3 regions of the Streptomyces sp. NPDC005423 genome follow, and region 2 is predicted to be linked to each of the others. Evidence: riboswitches for the same ligand, from Rfam matches in the RefSeq annotation. Region 2 holds a riboswitch; each other region holds the start of a gene.
What was found. A riboswitch is a leader RNA that binds a small molecule or an ion and turns the genes downstream of it on or off. The one in region 2 is predicted to bind cyclic di-AMP.

Region 1: another riboswitch for cyclic di-AMP. It lies ahead of ABZT12_RS12500 (transglycosylase SLT domain-containing protein); the one in region 2 lies ahead of ABZT12_RS21880 (C40 family peptidase).
Region 3: another riboswitch for cyclic di-AMP. It lies ahead of ABZT12_RS15820 (transglycosylase family protein); the one in region 2 lies ahead of ABZT12_RS21880 (C40 family peptidase).

Annotation. Positions count from the first base shown of each region.
Region 1 covers NZ_JBEXET010000008.1:109,024-116,726, reverse strand. Annotated here, with positions in the region: gene ABZT12_RS12510 (DUF3455 domain-containing protein) at 1-308, opposite strand, end outside; gene ABZT12_RS12505 (polyprenyl synthetase family protein) at 443-1,453, opposite strand; cyclic di-AMP (ydaO/yuaA leader) riboswitch at 1,954-2,156, shown strand; gene ABZT12_RS12500 (transglycosylase SLT domain-containing protein) at 2,160-2,642, shown strand; gene ABZT12_RS12495 (HAD family hydrolase) at 2,655-3,467, opposite strand; gene ABZT12_RS12490 (LacI family DNA-binding transcriptional regulator) at 3,528-4,556, opposite strand; gene ABZT12_RS12485 (carbohydrate ABC transporter permease) at 4,560-5,438, opposite strand; gene ABZT12_RS12480 (sugar ABC transporter permease) at 5,435-6,439, opposite strand; gene ABZT12_RS12475 (extracellular solute-binding protein) at 6,436-7,703, opposite strand, start outside.
Region 2 covers NZ_JBEXET010000020.1:112,960-120,662, reverse strand. Annotated here, with positions in the region: gene ABZT12_RS21890 (helix-turn-helix transcriptional regulator) at 1-677, opposite strand, end outside; gene ABZT12_RS21885 (ATP-binding protein) at 890-1,348, shown strand; gene ABZT12_RS21880 (C40 family peptidase) at 1,411-1,884, opposite strand; cyclic di-AMP (ydaO/yuaA leader) riboswitch at 1,888-2,099, opposite strand; gene ABZT12_RS21875 (urease subunit gamma) at 2,909-3,211, shown strand; gene ABZT12_RS21870 (urease subunit beta) at 3,229-3,540, shown strand; gene ABZT12_RS21865 (urease subunit alpha) at 3,533-5,254, shown strand; gene ABZT12_RS21860 (urease accessory UreF family protein) at 5,268-5,942, shown strand; gene ureG (urease accessory protein UreG) at 6,002-6,679, shown strand; gene ABZT12_RS21850 (urease accessory protein UreD) at 6,667-7,434, shown strand; gene ABZT12_RS21845 (alpha/beta hydrolase) at 7,586-7,703, shown strand, end outside.
Region 3 covers NZ_JBEXET010000012.1:84,357-92,059, forward strand. Annotated here, with positions in the region: gene ABZT12_RS15800 (SurA N-terminal domain-containing protein) at 1-594, shown strand, start outside; gene ABZT12_RS15805 (nucleoside triphosphate pyrophosphohydrolase) at 738-1,739, shown strand; gene ABZT12_RS15810 (cytochrome P450) at 2,235-3,527, shown strand; gene ABZT12_RS15815 (transglycosylase family protein) at 3,732-4,796, shown strand; cyclic di-AMP (ydaO/yuaA leader) riboswitch at 4,979-5,163, shown strand; gene ABZT12_RS15820 (transglycosylase family protein) at 5,167-5,898, shown strand; gene eno (phosphopyruvate hydratase) at 6,209-7,495, shown strand; gene ABZT12_RS15830 (septum formation initiator family protein) at 7,593-7,703, shown strand, end outside.

The DNA.
Region 1 (7,703 bases), on a different contig from region 2:
AAGTCGATCGTGACGTCACCGGCGGCGTTCCCGTCGCCCTGGTGGATGCGGAGCGCGGCCGGGCGGCCGGTGCCGTGCCAGGTGACCGCCACGGAGACCCGGTCGCCCTCCACCCGGACGAATTCGAGCGCGGTAGCGCCCTCGTCGGCGCCCCGGAGACTGGCGGCGAGGACCGTACCGCCCCCGGACGGGTCTTCCTGGGCGTACGACGGGACGGCTCCGGCGGCGGCACCGGCCACGGCCGTCAGCCCGATGACCGCGGCGGTCAGACTCTTGCGGCTCTTCGCGAAGGTGGCGTTCCTACCCATGATTCCTCTGTCTCCCGCATCCCCACCGGCGACCCCTGCGCCGGCTTCTGGGCATGACTACGGAGCGGGCCTGACGGGAACCTCACTCCGAGCGGGTGACCTGGATCACATGGGGGCGGATGCGGCCGGCCGGGTCAGCCGGCGCGGTGGACCACCGCGTCGCACATCTCGGTCAGGGAGGTCTTCGCGTCGCACTCCGGGAGGGGGGCGAGGGCCGCCCGGGCGTCCTCGGCGTAGCGGACGGTGTCGCGGCGGGCCTGCTCCAGGGCGGGGTGGGCCCGCAGCAGGGAGAGCGCCTCGGCGTGCCGGGCGTCGTCGGTGAGGTCGGAGTCGAGCAGCTCGCAGAGGGCGAGGTCCTCGGCCAGGCCCAGCCGGGCGGCCCGCTCGCGCAGCAGGAGCACCGGCAGGGTGGGGATGCCCTCGCGCAGGTCCGTACCCGGGGTCTTGCCGGACTCGTGGCCGTCGGACGCGATGTCGAGGACGTCGTCGGCGAGCTGGAAGGCGACGCCGAGCCGCTCGCCGTACTGGGTGAGGATGTCCACGACCGTGTCGTCGCAGCCGGACATCATCGCGCCGAACCGGCAGGAGACCGCGACCAGGGAGCCGGTCTTGCCGCCGAGGACGTCGAGGTAGTGCTCGACCGGGTCGCGCCCGTCGGTGGGTCCGGCCGTCTCCAGGATCTGGCCGGTGACCAGGCGCTCGAACGCCTCGGCCTGGACCCGCACCGCCTCCGGCCCGAGGTCGGCCAGGATGTGCGAGGCGCGGGCGAAGAGGAAGTCTCCGGTGAGGACCGCCACCGAGTTGCCCCAGCGGGTGTTGGCGCTCTGCACCCCGCGGCGCACGGCCGCCTCGTCCATCACGTCGTCGTGGTACAGCGTGGCGAGGTGGGTCAGTTCGACGACGACCGCCGACGGCACGACACCGGGTGCGAAACGGTCGCCGAACTGGGCGGCGAGCATCACCAGCAGCGGACGGAACCGTTTGCCGCCCGCGCGCACCAGGTGCTGCGCGGCCTCCGTGATGAAGGGGACCTCGCTCTTGGTGGCTTCGAGCAGCCCCTCTTCGACGGCCGCCAATCCGGCCTGGACATCGGCTTCCAGAGCCTGGTCCCGCACGCTCAGCCCGAACGGCCCGACGACGGTCACGAGGGGTCTCCTGTCTGCTGGTGTCTCTGGGCGGTCACACGGTTTGTCGATAGGTCGCTGCCAGCACTCAAGTCAGCGTATCCGGTCAGCTTTCGATCACCCATGCCACCCACCCCGGCCAGGCGGGGTGGTATCGGATCACGACCGGTATGTTTTTGATCACCTGATAACAGTGGACAAATACCGATCGAAAAGGAAATGCCGCTTTCCATCGCTCCCGCGAATCTGGGCCATGCCGTCACCCGCGACAGGCGGTTGGCAAGGATTAACTGCTATTGCCCGATTTGCCGGTTCTCACCTTCCCGTGACTTGGGTCACGCGTTTCCGTGCGTGACCCGTGCGCCGACCCGTCCTCGTTCTTCCTTGCGCCTCTTGCCAGTTGACTCATGGCTGACGCAAAGGATCAAGTACCTCATAGACCCCGGACCAAGGTCAAAAGGGGTGAGGTGTGATTCCGCCACTTGTTCCCGACATGTTCTCTCGCATACGTTCCCGGCCTGTCGAGCGGAACGCCGAATCCTGCCGCCGCCCGGCATCCCAGTCACGAACTACTCGCACGGCAGGAGCGGGGGACCCAGGTAAGTCGCCGGACCGGCCGTGAGGCCGGACCGGCTCGGGGTTGAGCCACGTCCGCGAGGACGCGGCCGGGCACCTCCCAGCCCGAACCCGACAGCTCACCTCGCAGGCGACGGAGAGGAACCTCGACATGCCCGGAACCGCCCAGTCCCGACGCGCCCGACTCGTCCGCACCCTGGCCGTCGCCGGCAGCGGTGCGGCCGTGCTCGCGCTGCCGATCATCGGCGCGACCACCGCCTCGGCCGCCACCACGGCCACCACGACGGCCACCACCGCGTCGGCCACGACGTACTCCAACAACCTCGACGGCTGGATCCGCGAATCGCTCGCGATCATGGCGCAGAAGGGGATCCCGGGCACGTACGACGGCATCTACCGCAACGTGATCCGCGAGTCCTCCGGCAACCCGCTGGCCATCAACAACTGGGACTCCAACGCGGCGGCCGGCACCCCGTCGAAGGGGCTCCTCCAGGTCATCGACCCGACGTTCAACGCCTACCACGTGGCGGGCACCTCGTACGACCCCTACGACCCGGTCGCGAACATCACCGCCGCCTGCAACTACGCGGCCGCGGTGTACGGCTCGATCGACAACGTGTACGGCGCGTACTAGGAGTTCCGGCTCTCAGGCCCCCGGGAACAGTCCTTCGAGGACGACGGCGATGCCGTCGTCCTCGTTCGACATGGTGATCTCGTCGGCCACGGCCTTGAGTTCGGGGTGCGCGTTGGCCATCGCGACACCGTGGGCGGCCCAGTCGAACATCGGGATGTCGTTGGGCATGTCGCCGAAGGCGACGGTCTCCGCCGGGCCCAGGCCCAAGTGCCGGGCGGCCAGCGCCAGTCCGGTCGCCTTGGTGATGCCGAGTGGCTGGAGTTCGACGGTGCCGGGGCCCGACATGGTGACCGACACCATGGAGCCCACCACCCCGCGCGCCGTCGACGCCAACTCGTCGTCGGGCAGGAACGGGTGGCGCAGCAGCACCTTGCTGATCGGTTCGCACCACAGGTCGTCGCGGCGGCCCACCCGCACGGCCGGCAGCGTCGGGTGGGGCATCCGGTAGCCGGGCTCGATGAGGGTGAGACCGTCCACGCCGTCCTGGTCGACGGCCGCGTACACCTGGCCGACCTCGGCCTCGATCTTGCCCAGCGCCGTCTCCGCCAGCTCCCGGTCCAGGGTGACCGACCAGAGCAGACGGTGCGCGCCGGCGTCGTACAGCTGCGCGCCCTGTCCGCACACCGCGAGCCCCGTGGCACCCAGGTCCTCCAGGAGCGGTCGCACCCTCGGCGCCGGCCGGCCCGTGACCACGAGGTGCCGGGCACCGGCCGCCGCCACCCGCGCGAGCGCGGCCAGGGACCGGTCGGAGAGCGTGTCGTCGTCACGCAGCAACGTGCCGTCCAGGTCGGTGGCGATGAGCGAATATGCGTGGGGAGCGGCCATGATCAGAGAATACGGTCGGAAAGCCCCCCCGACTCGACGTGAACCGGACGGCTGACGGCGCTACGCCGACTCCCGGATCACGAGCTCCGTGGGCAGGATCACGCCCGCCGTGTCCTCGCCGGCTATCTGTGCCAGGAGCATGCGGACCATCTCGGCGCTGATGCGCTCGTAGGGCTGGCGCATGGTGGTGAGCGCGGGGGTGACGGCGGTGGCTGCGGCCGAGTCGTCGAAGCCGCCGACAGCGATGTCATCGGGGACCGAACGCCCGGACTGCTGAACGGCGTTGACCACGCCCTGGGCCATGAGGTCGGAGGCGACGAACACGGCGTCCAGCTCGGGGGCGCGCGCCAGCAGACGGCGGGCCGCTTCCTCGCCGCCGCTGCGCCGGTAGTCGCCCTCGGTCACCAGCGCCTCGTCGTAGGGCAGTCCCGCTTCCAGGAGTACGTCCCGGTAGCCGGCCAGCCGGTCGGTGCCGCCGGGGGTGTCCAGCGGGCCGGTGATCATGCCGATGCGGCGGCGGCCGGTGCTGAGGAGGTAGCGGACCATGTCACGGGCGCCGTCCCGGTCGGCGGCGGCGACGTAGCCCACCTTGGAGCCGAGGCCGAGCGGCTTGCCGCAGGCCACCAACGGGATGCCGGCGTCGCGCAGTTCGGCCGCGACCGGGTCGCCGCTGTGGCTGGAGACGAGCAGCACCCCGTCGACGTGGCCCGAGGTGATGTACCGGGTCAGCCGGCGCCGGTCGTCCCGCGAGGAGGCGAGCATCAGCAGCAGGGGGACGTCGTGCCGGGCCAGGTGCTCGGTGCAACCCCGCAGCAGTACATTGAAGTTGGGGTCCTCGAAGAACTTCTCCTGCGGTTCGGTGAGCAGGAACGCCACCGAGTCCGACCGTCCGGTGCTCAGGCTGCGGGCGTGCCGGTTGACGACGTACCCCGTTTTCCTGATCGCGGACTCCACGGCGCCGCGGGCGGCCGGCGACACGTAGTGGCCGCCGTTGAGGAAACGGGAGACGGTGCCTCGTGAGACGCCCGCCTCCCGGGCCACGTCGTGGATGGTGGGGGGTTTGCGACGACCGTTCGGACTGGTGGCCACCGCTCAGGCCTTGACCGAGCCGCTGAGCAGGTCCAGCGACCAGAACCGCTGGATCACCAGGAAGAGCCCGATCAGCGGCAGGACGGCCAGCAGACACCCGGTGATGACCAGGGTGTAGAGCGCCGGCTGCGAGTTGCCCTGGGCCAGCAGGGTGTAAAGGCCCAGCGTGATCGGGAACTTGGTGTCGTCGGCGAGCATCACGTACGGCAGCAGGAAGTTGTTCCAGATGCCGACGAACTGGAAGAGGAAGACCGTGATGAGCCCCGGCATCATCATCGGCACCGCGATCCGGGAGAAGATCCGCCACTCGCTCGCGCCGTCCATCCGGGCCGCTTCGAGCAGTTCGACGGGGACCGAGGCCGCCGCGTAGATACGGACGAGGTAGACGCCGTACGGGGAGAGGACCGAGGGCAGCAGCATCGACCAGTACGAGTCGGCGAGGCCCGCCTTCGACAGCAGCAGGTACTGCGGTACGGCCAGCACGACGCTCGGGACCAGGACGCCCGCCAGCATCAGCTTGAAGACGAACTCCCGTCCCCGGAAGGCGAAGCGGCCCAGCGCGTAGCCGCCGGCCGCCGACACCGCGGCGGAGAGCAGGGCGCCGAGGCCCGCGTAGAACACGGAGTTGGCCATCCACCGCCAGTAGATGCCGTCGCGGTAGGCGTTCAGCTCCTTCAGGTTGTCGAGGAAGCCGGTGCCGGGCGCGAAGGTGAACGTGGAGAACAGTTCGCCGCGGCCCTTGGTCGCCGCGATGACCACCCAGGCGACGGGGATCAGGCAGTACAGCGAGCCCAGGAGCAGCACCAGGGTGGGCACCCAGGCGGTGCGCCGCGGTCCGCGGGCCGGCCGGGGGCCGGCGGCGGTGAGGGTCAGGGGGGTCATGCCCGGTCCTCCCGGGTGTAGCGGTCGGAGATGCGCAGCAGCGTGAAGGAGAGCACGAAGGTCGCCACGGCCAGGACGACCGCGGTGGCGGAGGCGCCGTAGATGTCGGACTGGCGGAAGGCCACGTCGTAGATGGCCATCAGCGGGCTCCAGGAGGTGGAGAGGCCGTTGGTCAGCGGCCTGAGCGCCATCGGCTCGGTGAACACCTGGAGAGTGGCGATCACCGAGAAGAAGAAGGTGAGCACCAGCGACGGCAGCACGATCGGGATCTTGATCTGCAGGGCGATCTTGAGGTCGGACGCCCCGTCGATGCGGGCGGCCTCGTAGATCTCGGCGGGGATGGCCCGCAGCGCCGTGTAGATCACGATCATGTTGAAGCCGGTGCCGCCCCACACGGCGATGTTCGCGAAGGAGAGGTACAGGTTGCCGCCGTCGAACAGGTCGGGCTGCGGCAGGTCGAAGGCGCGCAGAAGGTAGTAGAAGGGGCTGACCGTCGGCAGGTAGAGGAAGCCCCACATCAGGGCGGCGATGATGCCGGGCACCGCGTACGGCAGGAAGATCGCCAGCCGGGCGAACTTGGCGCTGCGCGCCAGCGGGGTGTCCAGCATCAGCGCGAAGACCAGCGCCAGCCCGAGCATCGTCGGGATGACGATCAGGCCGTAGCCGAAGGCGCGCAGGACGCTGTGGCCGAACTCGGAGTCGTGCAGCACGGCGGTGTAGTTGCCCAGGCCGTTCCAGACCTGCCGACGGGCGCCCTTGCCGAGCCCGATGCCGCTGACCTGGACCTTGTGCAGGCTGAGCCAGAGCGCGTACCCGACGGGCACGACGGTGAAGGCGGCGAGGAGCAGCACCGCCGGCAGCAGGAACCAGTACGGCGCGCTGCGGCCACGGCCGCGGGAGCGGGAGCGAGGGGGACGGTGGGGGCGGACGGACGTGGCCGGCCCGTCCGCCAAGGGCCCGGCCGTCAGCCGGCCGGAGCCCTTGAGCGGCGTGCTGGTCATGCCTCGGTCACCTTGAAGCCCTGCTTCTTCATGTCGGCGAAGGTCTTCGACTGCATGGCGGCGAGGGCGGAGTCGAACTGTGCGGACTTCCTGGCCTTGGTCGCCGCGCCGAAGCCGTCGGTGAAGGCGTCGTAGGCGATCTGGACGTTCGGCCCCCAGGCGGAGGCGGCCGTGGTGGCGGCGACCTTGGCGGCCGTGTCGTAGAAGTCGGTCTGGTTCGGGAAGAACGCGGGGGTGGTGAGCACCGAGCCGGACTGGCCCTTGGTGGCCGCCGGGTAGAGGCCGGCGTCCTTGACCAGGGCGGCCAGCGCCTCCGGGTCGGTGTTCAGCCAGTGCGCGAACCCGGCCGCGGCCTCGGCGTGCTTGGAGTCGGTGGAGACACCGGTGGAGGAGCCGCCCCAGCTGCCGGTGACGCTCTCGCCCGCGCTCCACTGCGGCAGCGGGGCCATCCGCCACTTGCCCTTGGTGTCGGGGGCCGAGCTGACCAGGACGCCGGGCGCCCACACGGCGGAGACCCAGGCGAGGTGGGTGCTCTTGTTCAGGGCGTTGTTCCACGCGGGGGTGTACATCGGCTGGTTGTCGATGACGCCCTCCTGGACCAGGCCGCCCCAGAAGTCGGCGGTCTTCTTGGTGGCCGCGTCGTCGATGCCGACGGTCCACTTGCCGCCGCCGTCGACGGTCCACCACTTGCCGCCGGCCTGCTGCGACAGACCCGCGAAGAGACCCGGGTCGTTGGAGGAGAACGTGGTCAGGTAGGCGTGCGGCAGCGCCTTCCTGGCGGCACGGGCGGTCTTGGCGAACTCGTCCCAGGTGGTCGGGACGGTCAGGCCGTGCTGCTTGAAGAGGTCCTCGCGGTAGTAGAACATCAGCGGCCCGGAGTCCTGCGGGATCGCGTACACCGCGTCGGTGCCGAGCGTGACCATGCCCCAAAGGCCCTCCGCGAACTCCGACTTGGCGGACTTGGCGTACTTGGAGATGTCGGCGAGCACGTCGTTGGAGACCAGCGTCGGCAGGGACTGGTACTCGACCTGGATGAGGTCGGGGGCGTTGCCGGCCTTCTTCGCGGTGATCAGCTTGGAGAGGATCTCGCCGCCGCTCGCCTGCTTGGACACGGTGACCGTGACGTCCGGGTTCTTCTTGTTCCAGATCGCGACGACCTTGTCCATGTTGGGTGCCCAGGACCAGTACGTCAGCTTGACCGGACCGCTGCTCTTGCCGGAGTCGTCGGAACCGCCGCAGGCGGCGAGGGTGCCCGTCAGACCGG
Region 2 (7,703 bases):
CCCACCTCCCGGCGCAGCACGGCCTCGTCCAGTACGGCGCTCAGCGCCAGCGGCGGATCGGAACGCAGCACGTCCTGCCGGGCCAGCCGCACCCGCACCAGCGTGTTCAGCAACTCCTCCGGGTCCTCCGGACCCTTGGGGCCCTCGGAGTCCTCGGAGCCCTCGGGATTCCGCGCGGTCTCTGTGTTCTCTGCGGTCTCTGTGTTCTCTGCGTTCTTCGAGTCCCTCAGGTTCCCCGGGTCGTCCTGCGGGTCCCCCACGGCCGCCCGGGTCACCGCACGGGCGTACTCGGACGTCTGGAGCAGCCCCGGGACGACGGTCGTCTCCAGCGTGCGCATCCCGCAGGCCTGCGACTCCAGACTGATGAAGTCCCGGTAGGCGGGCGGCAGGACGCCGCGGTAGGCGTGCCACCAGTGGTGCCGGCCGCCGCCGTCCCCGGAGCCCGCCAGGACGAGCAGCATGTCGCGGGTCCGCGGATCGGCCACCTGATAGGCGTCGAGGAGTAACCGCACGTCGGCGGCTTTCACCCCGCTGGCGCCCGTCTCGACCCGGCTCACCTTCGACTGGTGCCAGCCCACCAGCCGGGCCGCCTCACCACTGGTGAGCCCCGATTGGGCGCGCAACGCGCGCAGTTCGGCGCCCAGCTTCCGGCGGCGCACCGCGGGACCGTACTGCATGGGCTCCTCCTTACTCCTTTGAGGCCGCCCAAATACGGTCTGCCGTCGCAGAGTTCACCGCTTCGAGCGACAGATATATGCATATCTCGGTGGATCGCCACCGAGACCGACGCGGTAATGGCAGTCTGGCGAAGAAGCACCAGTCCGGGACCGTACTCGAACCATCCGCTCCGTGTCGGACACCGGTCCCGTGGGAAAGGGACGACCGCGCCATGGCAGATCACCTGGAAGCATCCATCACTCTGCCGAGCGATCCCGCCTCGGTCTCCGCGGCCCGCGCCTACGTGATCGGGACGTTGGCGGAATGGGGACTGCCGGCGGACACGGAGGCCGCCGACTCCGTCCGCCTCATCGTCTCCGAACTCACCACCAACGCGGTACAGCACACGTTCGGGCAGTCGCCCACCTTCACGGTGGACATCGAGCTGGACCGTGACGAGCGGCTGCGGATCGGCGTCACCGACAGCCATCCGCGCTTCCCCAAGCGGCTGCCGGCCGCCGTCCAGCAGGACAACGGCCGGGGCATGGTGATCATTCGCTGGCTGGCCGCGGAGTGCGGCGGGAAACTGCGGATCCGCCCCACCCGCGAGGGCGGCAAGACGGTCTCCATCGAACTGCCGTGGACGGTGCCGGCCCGGCCGGTACCCGCCGCCGGGCAGCAGGAGCCGTAGGCGGCTCCGTGGGGCACCCAAGAGGGCGGCGGCCCGTCAGGCGGCGCCGCCCTCCCGGGCGGTCAGCTGACCCGGCCGTACCAGACGCTCTTGGTCCAGATCTTCTGGAGTCGCACCACGTCCCCGGTCTTGGGGGCGTGCCAGATCTTCCCCTTCCCGGCGTAGATGCCGACGTGGTAGACGCTGGAACCGGAGTGGAAGAACACGAGATCCCCGGCCTTGCGGCTGCCGGCGGACACGTGGTGGCTCCTGTTGTACTGCTGAGCGGCCGTACGCGGCAGGCTCTTGCCCGCCTTCTTGTACGAGTACAACGTGAGCCCCGAGCAGTCGAACCGCCCGGGTCCGGTGGCGCCGTACCTGTAGGGGGAGCCCTTCTTGGAGGCCGCCACCTGAAGTGCCTTCGTCCCGGGTGTCGAGGCCGCGGCGTCGGGCGCGAGGCCCGGGACCACGACGGAGCCGCCCACGGCGGCGATGGCGAAGGCCGAGGCCGTACCGGCTCGGACCATCAGCGACGGGACACGATTGAGCGCAGTCATGCGCAACCCTTCGTCAGCCGCCTGTGAAGGATGACCTGTCGGATTCGGGCTGGCGAAGTTGCCCGGCCGCTGTCGCGGCTTCACCCCAAGGGCTGCTCGGGCCGGTCATGGCGTGACCGTTCCGGCGACCCGTCGTGCCTGGGTCCTCCACTCCTGCCGATCCACTCCTGTCGACCGGTTACCCGAGCGGCGGCAGGACTCGGCGTCCGCCCGGATCGCCCCACCGGTGTGGCGGGGGCTTGTCGTCAGACACGGATCTTGACCTACTCATGTCCGAAAATCCCAACGGAACGGGGGGTTTGTGTTGTTACTCACCACTCACCCGTTCGGGTGGACACCCGCGTGTTCGACGCGGTGTCCAGGAGGTCGCGCAGCCCCGGACCAGCACCGGAATGTCCCGTTCCGCCTTTGGAGCAGGCGTGTTGCGCAACCGGAGCGGTCCCGAAAGCGGACGGACAGGTAGTCCGAACGGTGGCATGCCATTCGGTCCGTCCGAGTGCCGTTCCGGACTGACCCCCTCGACGGTGCGCCGTCCGGAACGGCTTCACGCTCCGTCAACTGCCGGAGCGGGCGGGTGTGGTGACGCGGGCCATGCGGCGCGCCCCGGCACGCCCACACGGCGTACCCGTCGGCACGCGGGGCCCGTGACCCGGACCCGGCTCGCCGTGCGTCCACCCAAGTGCCCGGCGGAGCGGGGCCGCCCGGAATCCGACCGCTGGACTCGACGCCAACTTCGTTGGCAGAAACCTGAGTTGACCCGTCCGCCGTTCGGGCCGGCCGGCCGCCGTGACCGACGGCCCGTCACCTCGGCCCCCCACGGCGTCCGGGGACGGAACCCCGCGCCACGAGGAGGCGGGCGCGGCTGTGTTCTACGGGCGTAGACGCGCCTGTCCTGATCCCGGTTCGGTTAACTTGCCCGAAACCCGGTCCAACTAGCCTGCCCGTCCACGCCACCAGGGAGTTCGGCCCGGGGCTGCGGCAACCGGACCCCGCACGGTCCGGAGCGAGGACTGTGAGGTGGGACGTGCATCTGACCCCGCACGAGCAAGAGAGGCTGCTGATCCATGTGGCGGCCGACGTGGCCGAGAAGCGCCGGGCCCGCGGGCTCCGGCTCAACCACCCCGAGGCGGTCGCCCTCATCACGTCGCACATCCTCGAAGGCGCACGTGACGGCCGTACGGTCGCCGAGCTGATGTCCTCCGGACGAGCCCTGCTCACCAGGGACGACGTCATGTCCGGCATCCCCGAGATGATCCACGACGTCCAGGTCGAGGCGACCTTCCCGGACGGCACCAAGCTCGTCACCGTCCACGACCCGATCGTGTGACCGGGGGAGAGGCCGCCATGATTCCCGGAGAGTTCCTGTTCGCGGACGACCCGATCGTCTACAACGAGGGCCGTGAGGTCACCCGCCTGACCGTCCTCAACGCCGCCGACCGGCCCGTGCAGGTCGGTTCCCACTACCACTTCGCCGAGGCCAACCCCGGCCTGGACTTCGACCGCGGCGCCGCGCGCGGGAAGCGGCTCAACGTCGCCGCCGGCACCGCCGTACGGTTCGAGCCCGGTATCCCGGTCGAGGTGGAACTCGTCCCGCTGGCCGGCGCCCGGGTCGTACCCGGACTGCGCGGGGAGACCGGAGGTGCCCTCGATGCCTGAGATTGCACGAGCCGCGTACGCGGACCTGTTCGGGCCGACCACCGGCGACCGGATCCGGCTCGCCGACACCGATCTGCTGATCGAGATCGAGGAGGACCGTTCCGGCGGGCCCGGACTCGCCGGTGACGAGGCCGTGTTCGGCGGCGGCAAGGTCATCCGTGAGTCGATGGGACAGGCCCGTGCCACCCGCGCGGAGGGCACCCCCGACACCGTCGTCACGGGCGCCGTGATCGTCGACCACTGGGGGATCGTCAAGGCAGACGTGGGCATCCGCGACGGCCGGATCACCGGCATCGGCAAGGCCGGCAACCCGGACACCATGGACGGCGTCCACCCCGACCTGGTCATCGGCCCCGAGACGGAGGTCATCGCGGGCAACGGGCGCATCCTCACGGCGGGTGCCGTCGACGCGCACGTCCACTTCATCTGCCCGCAGATCGCCGACGAGGCGCTCGCCTCCGGTGTCACCACGCTGGTCGGCGGTGGCACCGGACCGGCCGAGGGCTCCAAGGCGACCACCGTCACGCCCGGCCCCTGGCATCTGGCCCGGATGCTGGAGGCGATGGAGCAGTACCCGCTCAACATCGGCTTCCTCGGCAAGGGCAACACCGTCTCGCACGAGGCGATGCTCTCCCAGATCCGCGGTGGCGCGCTCGGCCTCAAGCTGCACGAGGACTGGGGCTCCACCCCGGCCGTCATCGACGCCTCCCTGACGGTGGCCGACCGGACCGGCATCCAGGTCGCCATCCACACGGACACCCTGAACGAGGCCGGTTTCGTCGGCGACACCCTCGCCGCGATCGCCGGACGCGGCATCCACGCCTACCACACCGAGGGGGCGGGCGGCGGCCACGCGCCCGACATCATGACCGTGGTCTCCGAGCCGCACGTGCTGCCCAGCTCCACCAACCCCACCCGGCCGTACACCGTCAACACCGCCGAGGAACACCTCGACATGCTGATGGTCTGCCACCACCTCAACCCGGCGGTCCCCGAGGACCTCGCCTTTGCCGAGTCCCGTATCCGGCCGTCGACCATCGGCGCGGAGGACATCCTGCACGACCTCGGCGCGATCTCGATCATCTCCTCCGACTCGCAGGCGATGGGCCGCGTCGGCGAGGTCGTCCTGCGGACCTGGCAGACGGCGCACGTGATGAAGCGGCGCCGGGGCGCTCTGCCCGGCGACGGCCGCGCGGACAACCACCGGGTGCGCCGCTATGTCGCCAAGTACACGATCAACCCCGCCCTCGCGCAGGGCCTCGCCCGCGAGATCGGCTCCGTCGAGAGCGGCAAGCTCGCCGATCTGGTGCTCTGGGAACCGGCGTTCTTCGGCGTCAAGCCGCACCTCGTCATCAAGGGCGGCCAGATCGCGTACGCGCAGATGGGCGACGCCAACGCCTCCATCCCGACCCCGCAGCCGATCCTCCCGCGTCCGATGTACGGGGCGATCGGGCGGGCGCCGGGCGCCAACTCGGTCAACTTCGTGGCGCCGCTGGCGATCGAGGACGGGCTGCCGGAACGGCTGGACCTCGGCAAGAAGTTCACGGCCATCGAGTCGACGCGCGGTGTCACCAAGGCGGACATGCGCGAGAACGACGCCAGGCCGCGCGTCCACATCGACCCCGACAGCTTCGCCGTGCGGATCGACGGGGAACTCGTCGAGGCGGTGCCGGCCGCCGAACTGCCCATGGCCCAGCGCTACTTCCTCTTCTGATGAGGGTGAGCTGATGTCGCGGGCGGCGCTGCTGGTCCTGGCCGACGGCCGGTTCCCCGCCGGAGGGCACGCGCACTCCGGCGGGGCCGAGGCGGCGGTACGGGCGGGCCGGGTGACCGGGGCGGCGAGCCTGGCCGACTTCTGCCGGGGGCGGCTGCACACCTCCGGCCTCGTCGCCGCCGCGCTCGCCGCGGCGGCGGCCTCCGGGGCCGACCCGGCGGAACTCGACGCCGCCGCGGACGCGCGGACGCCGTCCCCCGCGCTGCGGTCGGCCGCGCGGAGGCTGGGCCGGCAGCTGACCCGGGCCGGCCGGGCGACCTGGCCGTCCGCCGAACTCGACGACCTGGCAAGGCGGTTCCCCAAGGGCGCGCATCAACCGGTGGTGCTCGGGCTGCTGGCCCGGGCGGCCGGGCTGGGGCCCGAGGACGCGGCGTACTGCGCGGCGTACGAGAGTGTGAGCGGACCGGCCTCGGCGACGGTGCGGCTGCTGAGCCTCGACCCCTTCGACGCCACGGCGGTCCTGGCGCGGCTGACGCCGGAGTTGGACCGGGTGGCGGACCGGGCGGTCGAGGCCGCCCGGCGGGTACCGGAAGAGGGGACCGACGCCCTGCCCCGCGCGTCCGCACCGCTGCTGGAGATCGGCGCGGAGGCGCACGCGGCGCAACAGGTGCGGCTGTTCGCTTCGTGAGGACCGGGGCCGATCCCCACCAACCCTGTAGTGACGGAAGAAGCAGAAGGAGCCGTCCCATGCACCTCGACCACACCCACCACGGCCCCGCCGCCGTCGGCGCCGACGCGCGTCGGCCCGACGGCAGCAGGCGCGCTCTGCGGATCGGGCTCGGCGGCCCTGTCGGGTCGGGCAAGACCGCCACCGTGGCCGCGCTCTGCCGAGCGCTGCGCACGGAGTTCTCCCTGGCCGTCGTCACGAACGACATCTACACCCGGGAGGACGCCGAATTCCTGCTCAGGGAGGCTGTGTTGCCGCCCGAGCGGATCACCGCCGTGGAGACCGGGGCTTGTCCGCACACCGCGATCCGGGACGACATCTCGGCCAACCTCGAAGCGGTGGAGGACCTGGAGGACGAGACCGGACCGCTGGACCTGATTCTCGTGGAGTCCGGCGGCGACAACCTGACCGCGACCTTCTCCAAGGGACTCGTCGACGCGCAGGTCTTCGTGATCGACGTGGCCGGCGGGGACGACATCCCGCGCAAGGGCGGCCCCGGCGTCACCACCGCCGACCTGCTGGTGGTCAACAAGACCGACCTCGCGCCCCACGTCGGATCCGACCTCGGCCGGATGGCCGCCGACGCCAAGACGCAGCGGGCCGAACTCCCCGTCGTCTTCCAATCGTTGAGGAGCGCGACCGGCGTCGACGACGTCGCCGCGTGGGTACGGGAGCGACTCGCCGCATGGACGGCGTGACCGCCACCGGGGTACGGGCCACCGCGCGGATCGTCGCCCGTGCGGACGGCCGGGGCGGCACCGCCCTGCCCGTGCTCGCGGGCGAGGGACCGCTCGCACCGCGCCGCACCCGGGGGAGCGGCTCACAGGCGCGGGTCGTGCTGGTCGGCGCGATGAGCGGGCCGCTCGGCGGCGACCGGTTCGCCGTCGAGGCGGAGGTGGGGACAGGCGCCCGGCTGCGCGTCGGCTCGGCCGCCGCCACCATCGCGCTGCCCGGCCAGACCAAGGGCGAGTCCCGCTACGACGTCCGGCTCACCGTGGCCGACGGCGGCGAACTGCACTGGCTGCCGGAGCAGTTGATTTCCGCCCGGGGCAGCGACCTGTACGTGACGACCCGCGTCGAACTGGCCCGGGGCGCCCGGTTCGTGCTGCGCGAGGAGCAGGTGCTGGGGCGGGCCGGTGAGGAGCCCGGCCGGCTCACCAGCCGGCTCACCGTGCGCGTCGCCGGGCGGCCCGTGCTCGACCAGGAGCTGGCCTGCGGGCCGGGCGCACCGGCCGGCTGGGACGGGGCAGCCGTCCTCGGTGGACACCGTGCCGTGGGGCAACTCGTCGTCGTGCGACCGGAGTTCGTGCGGGATCCGGTGGCGGCCCGGATGCTGGGGGAGGGCGCGGCGCTGATGCCGCTGGCCGGGCCCGCCGTGCTCGTCAGCGCGGTCGCCGCGGACGGGCTGCGGCTGCGCCGGGTGCTGGACGAGGCGTTGGCCGTTCTGGCGTAGGAATGCGCCGTTCCGTGTCCGGTATTCGCTGAGCGGTACACCTTTCTCCGTTTATCGGATTGGTAAAGAAGGTCAACAACCCCTGTTCTCAGGGACCTCACAGCGGAAAGGATCCCCGTACCAATCGCATCGATGTACGGGGAGGTCCCCCTTGAGGGACATCAGACCGAAGAACCGGGCGCTGGCGCTCGGTTCGGCCGGGGCGCTCGTCACCGCGACCCTGATAGCCGGCGCCGTCGCGGCACCCTCCGCGAGCGCGAGCGCGGGAA
Region 3 (7,703 bases), on a different contig from region 2:
GCCCCTCTCCTCACCGCCTGCGGAAGCGACGCCCACCCCGGCGCGGCAGCCGTCGTCGGCGGACAGCGGATCACCGTGTCGCAGTTGGAGACCCGGGTCAACGAAGTGCGCAAGGCCCAGCGGGCGGCGGTACAGAACGACGCCCAGTACGTGCGCGCCATCGCCTCCACCGGCGGCCTCACCCGCGAGACGCTCTACGGCATGGTCTTCGACCAGGTCGTGCACCGCGCCGCCCAGGACGGCGGAGTGGCCGTCTCCCGCAAGGAGATCCAGCAGATGCGGGCCGGCCTGGAGGAGCGGGCGGGCGGCGCCACCGCCCTGGAGGCCAGCTGGCTGGCCCAGTACGGCGTCCCGCCGCAGCGCCTCGACGACAACCTCCGCCTCCAGGTGGAGGGCCACAAACTCGCCACCGCGCTCAACACCGACACCAGCAAGCCCGCCTTCTGGAAGGCCCTCTCGACGGCCTCCAAGGAACTCCACGTCGACCTCAACCCCCGCTACGGCACCTGGGACGTCCAGAAGAGCAGCCGGGTCGACGCCAAGACCCCGTGGGTACGCGAGGTCACCGCCGAGCCGAGCGAGCAGACGACATGACGCCGGGGCGCCGTCCGCCGTCCTGTGGATGAGCGGTACGGCGCCTTCGCCCCGCCTGTGGACAACCGGGCCGGCGGAGCCGGAGCACCCCGTCCCTGTGGATAACTCGGGGGGCCGTCGGCGCCGTGGGCTACGTTCGACGGGTGAACGCAATCAGCCCCGAAGACGCCTCCCCGGCGGCCGTCGACCCCGGCCGTATCGTCCTGCTCACCACCAGCCACCGCGTCGCCCCCGGCCTGCTCTCCTGGCCCGCCTGGCAGGCGCTGCGCACCGCCGACCGGGTGCTGTGCGCGGACGGCGCCCATCCGCAGCTGCCGTACCTGAGGGAGGCCGGCACGGCGGTCGAGGAGGCGTCCCCCGACGCCGAGGAACTGCTCACCGCCTGCGCGGGTGGCCGCACCGTGGTGGTCGTCGCCACGGCCGGCGGTGAACCGGCCCTGACCGACGGCCTGGCCCGCCTCGCCGGTTCCGGCCGCGTCTCCATGCCGGAGCTGGAGCTGCTCCCCGCCTCCTACGACCTGCCGGGCGCCCGCCTCCTCGACCTCGTCCAGGTGATGGACCGGATCCGCGTCGAGTGCCCCTGGTCGTCCCGCCAGACCCACCAGGGCCTGGCCAAGTACGGCATCGAGGAGGCGTACGAACTGGTCGAGGCGATCGAGGACGGCGACCGTGACGAACTGCGCGAGGAACTCGGCGACGTACTGCTCCAGGTCGTCTTCCACGCGCGCATCGCCGAGGAGGACCCGGACGCCCCCTTCTCCGTCGACGACGTGGCGGGCGGCATCGTCGCCAAGCTGATCCACCGCCACCCGCACGTCTTCGGGGACGAGACGGCCTCGACCCCCGAGGAGGTCAAGGAGCACTGGCTGCGGACCAAGGCCGAGGAGAAGCACCGCGCCTCGGTCACCGACGGCGTCCCGCTGGGCCAGCCGGGCCTGGCCCTGGCGGCGAAACTCGCCTCCCGGGTGCGCACGGCGGAGCTGGACGTCCCGCTGCCCAAGGGGGAGGGCCTCGGTTACGAACTGCTCGCCCTGGCCGTCCGCGCCGAAGCCGAGGGCGTCGACCCGGAGGCCGCGCTACGGGCGGCGGGCCGCACGTACCGGGACGCGATCAGGGAGACGGAGGGGGTGGACGACGGGGCGTGAAGCAAGCGAGATGTGACGCGGGACAGCCGGCCGGGGTCGAGGGCGGACGCGGCAGCGGACGGATCAACAGCCCTTGGTGAGGCGCGTGTTGGGGCGCGGGTGCATGGATCGCCGCGGGCACGCGGGGGCACGCGGGCCACGAGAGGGGCGCCGGGGACGAGGGGTGGCCGCGGCGCAAGACAGGTCAACAGCAAATAAGGCGGGCTGTGTTGCGACGCGGGCCGCAGGTGCACGAGGCGCGGCTGCACGAGGCGAGGAGGGCGCGCGGGCACGAATGGAGGAGGGGAGCGGGGAAGGGGAGGGGAGGGGAGGGGAGGGGAGGGGGGGAGGGCCCCAGGGAGGACGACGGGCACGACGAGCAGCCGCTCCAGCCGCACCACCCACACCACCCACACCAGCCGTCCGCCCACCCGGCCCGTCCCCTCCGGCCCGCCCCCCCGGCCCGCCCCCCCGGCCCGTCCCCCCGCGGAACCGGCGCCCGGATACCGTCGGGGAGTGACAGACCAGCCGCCCTCCTCGACCGCCACTCCGGAACTCTTCACCTGGGAGTTCGCCACCAACCCCTATCCCGCCTACGCGTGGCTCCGTGAGCACGCTCCCGTGCATCGGACGCGGTTGCCGAGCGGGGTCGAGGCCTGGTTGGTCACCCGGTATGCCGACGCGAAGCAGGTGCTCGCCGACCCGCGCCTGTCCAAGAACCCCGCGCACCACGGCGGGCCGGCGGACGCCAGGGGCAGGACCGGCATTCCCGGTGAGCGTCAGGCCGACTTGATGACGCATCTGCTCAACATCGACCCGCCGGACCACACCCGCCTGCGCAGGCTGGTCAGCAAGGCGTTCACACCCCGTCGGATCGCCGAATTCGCGCCGCGGGTGCAGGAGTTGACGGACGGCCTGATCGACGGGTTCGCGCGGTCCGGCTCCGCCGACCTCATCCACGACTTCGCCTTCCCGCTCCCCATCTACGCCATCTGTGACCTGCTCGGCGTCCCCCGTGAGGACCAGGACGACTTCCGGGACTGGGCGGGGATGATGATCCGCCACGGAAAGGCGGGACAGGGAGGCAGCCCGCGGGGCGGGGTCGCGCGGTCGGTCAAGAAGATGCGCGCCTATCTCGCCGACCTCATCCACCGCAAGCGCGCGGCCCTCCCCGACACCCCGGAGCCCCTTCCCGGCGAGGACCTGATCTCCGGTCTGATCCGCGCCTCCGACCAGGGCGAGCACCTCACCGAGAACGAGGCCGCGGCGATGGCCTTCATCCTGCTCTTCGCCGGCTTCGAGACCACCGTCAACCTCATCGGCAACGGCACCTACGCCCTGCTCACCCATCCCGGGCAGCGGGCCCGGCTGGAGAGTTCGCTGGCGGCCGGCGAACGCGGTCTGCTCGACACGGGAGTCGAGGAACTCCTGCGCTACGACGGCCCGGTGGAGCTGGCGACCTGGCGTTTCGCCACCCGGGCGCTCAGTGTCGGCGGCCAGGAGATCGCGGCCGGCGACCCCGTGCTCGTCGTGCTGGCCGCAGCGGACCGGGATCCGGAGCGGTTCGCCGATCCCGAGGTGCTGGATCTCGGGCGGCGTGACAATCAACACCTCGGGTACGGGCACGGCATCCACTACTGCCTCGGGGCCCCGCTCGCCCGGCTGGAGGGCCGGACCGCGCTCGCCACCCTTCTCACCCGGCTCCCGGATCTCCGACTCGCGGTGGAACCAGCCGATTTGCGTTGGCGTGGAGGACTCATCATGCGCGGATTGCGCACCTTGCCCGTGGAATTCACACCGGTGCCGTAATGGCCGTACGGGGGAATTCGGCCATGGGGGCTCAACCTCGCCCCACCAGGGTAAAGCTGACACTTCCTCATGTCTGTGATCTTCACGTGATCCGCGCGGCATTAACTTGTGACAGGTGTTCGGCTGTGGATACGTTCATCTATCAACGCGGCGCCTCATAACAACGGCCGCGCGGTTCATCGCTGTCGCATGAAAGGCTTCCGCATGCTCTCCGGGAACGGTCGTCACCGACGCCCCCGTCAGGCTCCGGCACTCATCGTCGCGGCCGGCGTGACCGGCTCGGCCATCGCGATCCCCCTCCTCGCGGCCAGCGCCGCGAACGCGGCCGACGGCACCACCTGGGACAAGGTGGCCAACTGCGAGAGCGGCGGCTCGTGGAGTGCCAACAGCGGCAACGGCTACTACGGCGGCCTCCAGGTCTCCCAGGACGACTGGGCGAAGTACGGCGGCCTGGAGTACGCGCCGAGCGCCGACCTCGCCAGCCGTTCCCAGCAGATAGCCGTGGCCGAGAAGATCCTCGACGCCAAGGGCACCTCCGCGTGGACGACGTGCTCGCTGCTCTCCGGCCTCACCACCTCCTCCGGCTCCACGAGCGTCGACACCGGGGTGGCGAGCGACTCCCCGTCGGCCACGGCGACCGGTTCGTCCGACGCGGGGGACTCCTCGGACTCGTCCGACTCGTCGGACGCCGCCGGCTCCGCCGGCCTGTCGGACTCCTCGGGTCCCGCCGACTCGGGTACGTCCGACGCCGGTTCGGCGACTCCTTCGCCGTCCGTCACGGACAAATCCACCGGTACCGCCCACGCCGGTACGTCGGGCGGAACTGACAAGTCGTCCGGTTCCGGCACGAGCGGCGCCCGGAGCTCCCACGGTGAGCCCACGGCCTCGCCCAGCGTCAGCTACCCGGGCAACTCCGTGCAGCCCGCCGCGAAGTCGAGCCTCGTCGACACCGGCTCGCTCGGCACCGTGACCAAGAACGCTGCGACCAAGTCCGCTACGACCAAGAGCGCGACGACCGACGGCGTGGCGTCCGGCGGCAGCGCGGCCCACACCGACGCGGTCACCGGCGGCGGGCGGCACCGGGGGGCGAGCGAGGAGACGTACACGGTCCGGGCGGGCGACACCCTCGGCTCCATCGCCGACTCCCTTGGCCTCACCGGCGGATGGCGCGCGCTCTATGCCGCGAACGAGGAGGCGATAGGCGCCGACCCGGCCCGTATCGTCGCCGGTCAGACACTGGACGTCAGTGCCGAAACGGTCGCAAAGTAGCGGGAGTTGACGTCACGCTTCGCCTCGAATGTCCGCTTTGGGGAAAGTGTGGGATGAGTCTCAGAAGCCCTGATCGTCTTTGAAATTCTCACGATCGCATGTCTACGGTCAGGACCGCTCGTCACCACGGGCCCCGTCAGCCGCAACGCCGAATCCTGCCAGCGGCCGTCCGGGAACAGTCGTCGCGTCAAGCGCCGTAGGCAGGAGCGGGGGACCCAAGGTAGGCGCCGGGCCCGGGAGTCGAGAGACGAACGGAACCGGCTAGGGGTGAAGCCGTGCCTCGTACGAGAGATGTACGAGTCGCGGCCGGGCAACTCACACGGCCCGAACCCGACAGCTCACCTCGCAGGCGTCGGTGAGGGGATCTTCCATGCTGTTTTCCAGCAAGGCCAAGCACCGTCGTCCGTCCAAGGCCACCCGGGTCGCCACGCTCGCCGGCGTCACCGGTGTCGCCATCGCCGCCCCGCTGATGGCGGTCGGCAACGCCTCCGCGGCCACCGCCTCGGAGTGGGACACCGTCGCCCAGTGCGAGGCCGGCGGCAACTGGTCCATCAACACCGGCAACGGCTACTACGGCGGCCTGCAGTTCTCCGCCTCCACCTGGGCCGCCTACGGTGGCACCGCCTACGCCTCCACCGCGGACCGGGCGTCCAAGTCCGAGCAGATCGCCGTGGGCGAGAAGGTCCTCGCCGCGCAGGGCAAGGGTGCCTGGCCGACCTGCGGCACCGGCCTCTCGGGCGCCTCCTCCAGCGGCTCCGGCTCTTCCTCGAACTCGTCGTCGGGCTCCTCGAACTCGGCGGGCTCGTCCGGCTCCTCGGGCTCCTCCAACGCGTCGAGCGGCACCACCGAGCGTTCCGCCGGCACGTCGACGGCCTCCCGCTCCGCCGAGCGCCCGGTCGCCAAGAAGACCGTCACCACCCCGACTGGCAAGAAGGTCGAGAAGGGCGACGGCGAGTACAAGGTCGTCAAGGGCGACAGCCTCAGCTCCATCGCCGCGAAGCACAAGGTGAAGGGCGGCTGGCAGCAGCTGTTCAAGCTGAACAAGGACATCGTCGACAACGCCGACGTCATCTACCCGGGCCAGCAGCTGCACCTGAAGTGACATCCGGCTCGTAGTCGAACCACAGCGCCCTCATATCCGTGGTCCCCATAGTGGAGACCTCGTGAGGGCCACCCCCCGCCCCCACGGGCTCCCCGCTCCGGTGCGTGTTCCCCGTACGCACCGGAGCGGGGTTTTTTCTGGGCGGCCCGAGTGCCGCCGCACACGGCCCCTCTTTGTTCCGTTCGGAAACAATTTGCCCTCGGTTTCTGTCCAGGGGGCGGTCGGGCGGATGGCCGATCGCCCGGAGCCGGTTAGGCTCGTCTCGCAGAGCCGCTGCGGTCCTGCTCACCGCGTCACATCCCATAAGGAGATGCTCGTGCCGTCCATCGACGTCGTCGTAGCCCGGGAAATCCTGGACTCCCGAGGTAATCCCACGGTCGAGGTCGAGGTCGGCCTCGACGACGGCAGCACGGGTCGTGCCGCCGTTCCCTCCGGCGCCTCCACGGGCGCCTTCGAGGCCATCGAGCTGCGTGACGGTGACCCCAACCGTTACCAGGGCAAGGGCGTGGAGAAGGCCGTCCTCGCCGTCATCGAGCAGATCGGCCCGGAGCTGGTCGGCTACGACGCCACCGAGCAGCGCCTGATCGACCAGGCGATGTTCGACCTGGACGCCACCGACAACAAGGGCTCGCTCGGCGCCAACGCCATCCTCGGCGTCTCTCTCGCCGTCGCGCACGCCGCCTCCGAGGCCAGCGACCTCCCGCTCTTCCGCTACCTGGGCGGCCCGAACGCGCACCTGCTGCCCGTTCCGATGATGAACATCCTCAACGGCGGCTCGCACGCCGACTCCAACGTGGACATCCAGGAGTTCATGATCGCCCCGATCGGCGCGGAGTCCTTCTCCGAGGCGCTGCGCTGGGGCGCCGAGGTCTACCACACCCTCAAGTCCGTCCTGAAGACCAAGGGCCTCTCCACCGGCCTCGGCGACGAGGGCGGCTTCGCCCCGAACCTGGAGTCCAACCGCGCCGCGCTCGACCTCATCCTGGAGGCCGTCAAGCAGGCCGGCTACATCCCGGGCGAGCAGATCGCCCTCGCGCTCGACGTCGCCGCCTCCGAGTTCTACAAGGACGGCAAGTACCAGTTCGAGGGCAAGGAGCGCTCCGCCGCCGAGATGACGGAGTACTACGAGGAGCTGGTGGCGGCCTACCCGCTCGTCTCCATCGAGGACCCGCTCTTCGAGGACGACTGGGCCGGCTGGAAGGTCCTCACCGACCGCCTCGGCGAGAAGGTGCAGATCGTCGGCGACGACCTCTTCGTCACCAACCCCGAGCGGCTGGCCCGCGGCATCGAGGAGGGCACCGCCAACGCCCTGCTCGTCAAGGTCAACCAGATCGGTTCGCTGACCGAGACGCTGGACGCCGTCGAACTGGCCCAGCGCAGCGGCTACAAGTGCATGATGTCCCACCGCTCCGGCGAGACCGAGGACGTCACCATCGCCGACCTCGCCGTCGCCACCAACTGCGGCCAGATCAAGACCGGCGCCCCGGCCCGCTCCGAGCGCGTCGCCAAGTACAACCAGCTGCTGCGCATCGAGGAGATCCTCGACGACGCGGCGGTCTACGCCGGCCGCAGCGCCTTCCCCCGCTTCAAGGGCTGACCCACGAGGGGTCAAGCCTGAGCCAGTCGTACGTACGTCCCCGTGCGCGGTCCCGTACCGTGTCCGGGGACGTACGCGCGTGAACGGGAGGCGGGACATGGCCGTGAAGGACCGGGACCGGTTCTCCACCGCGACCAGGCTGAAACTGCTCGGCGAGCAGACGGCGGCCCGCGTCTACCGCTCCCAGACCAAGCGGCAGGCCCGCCGG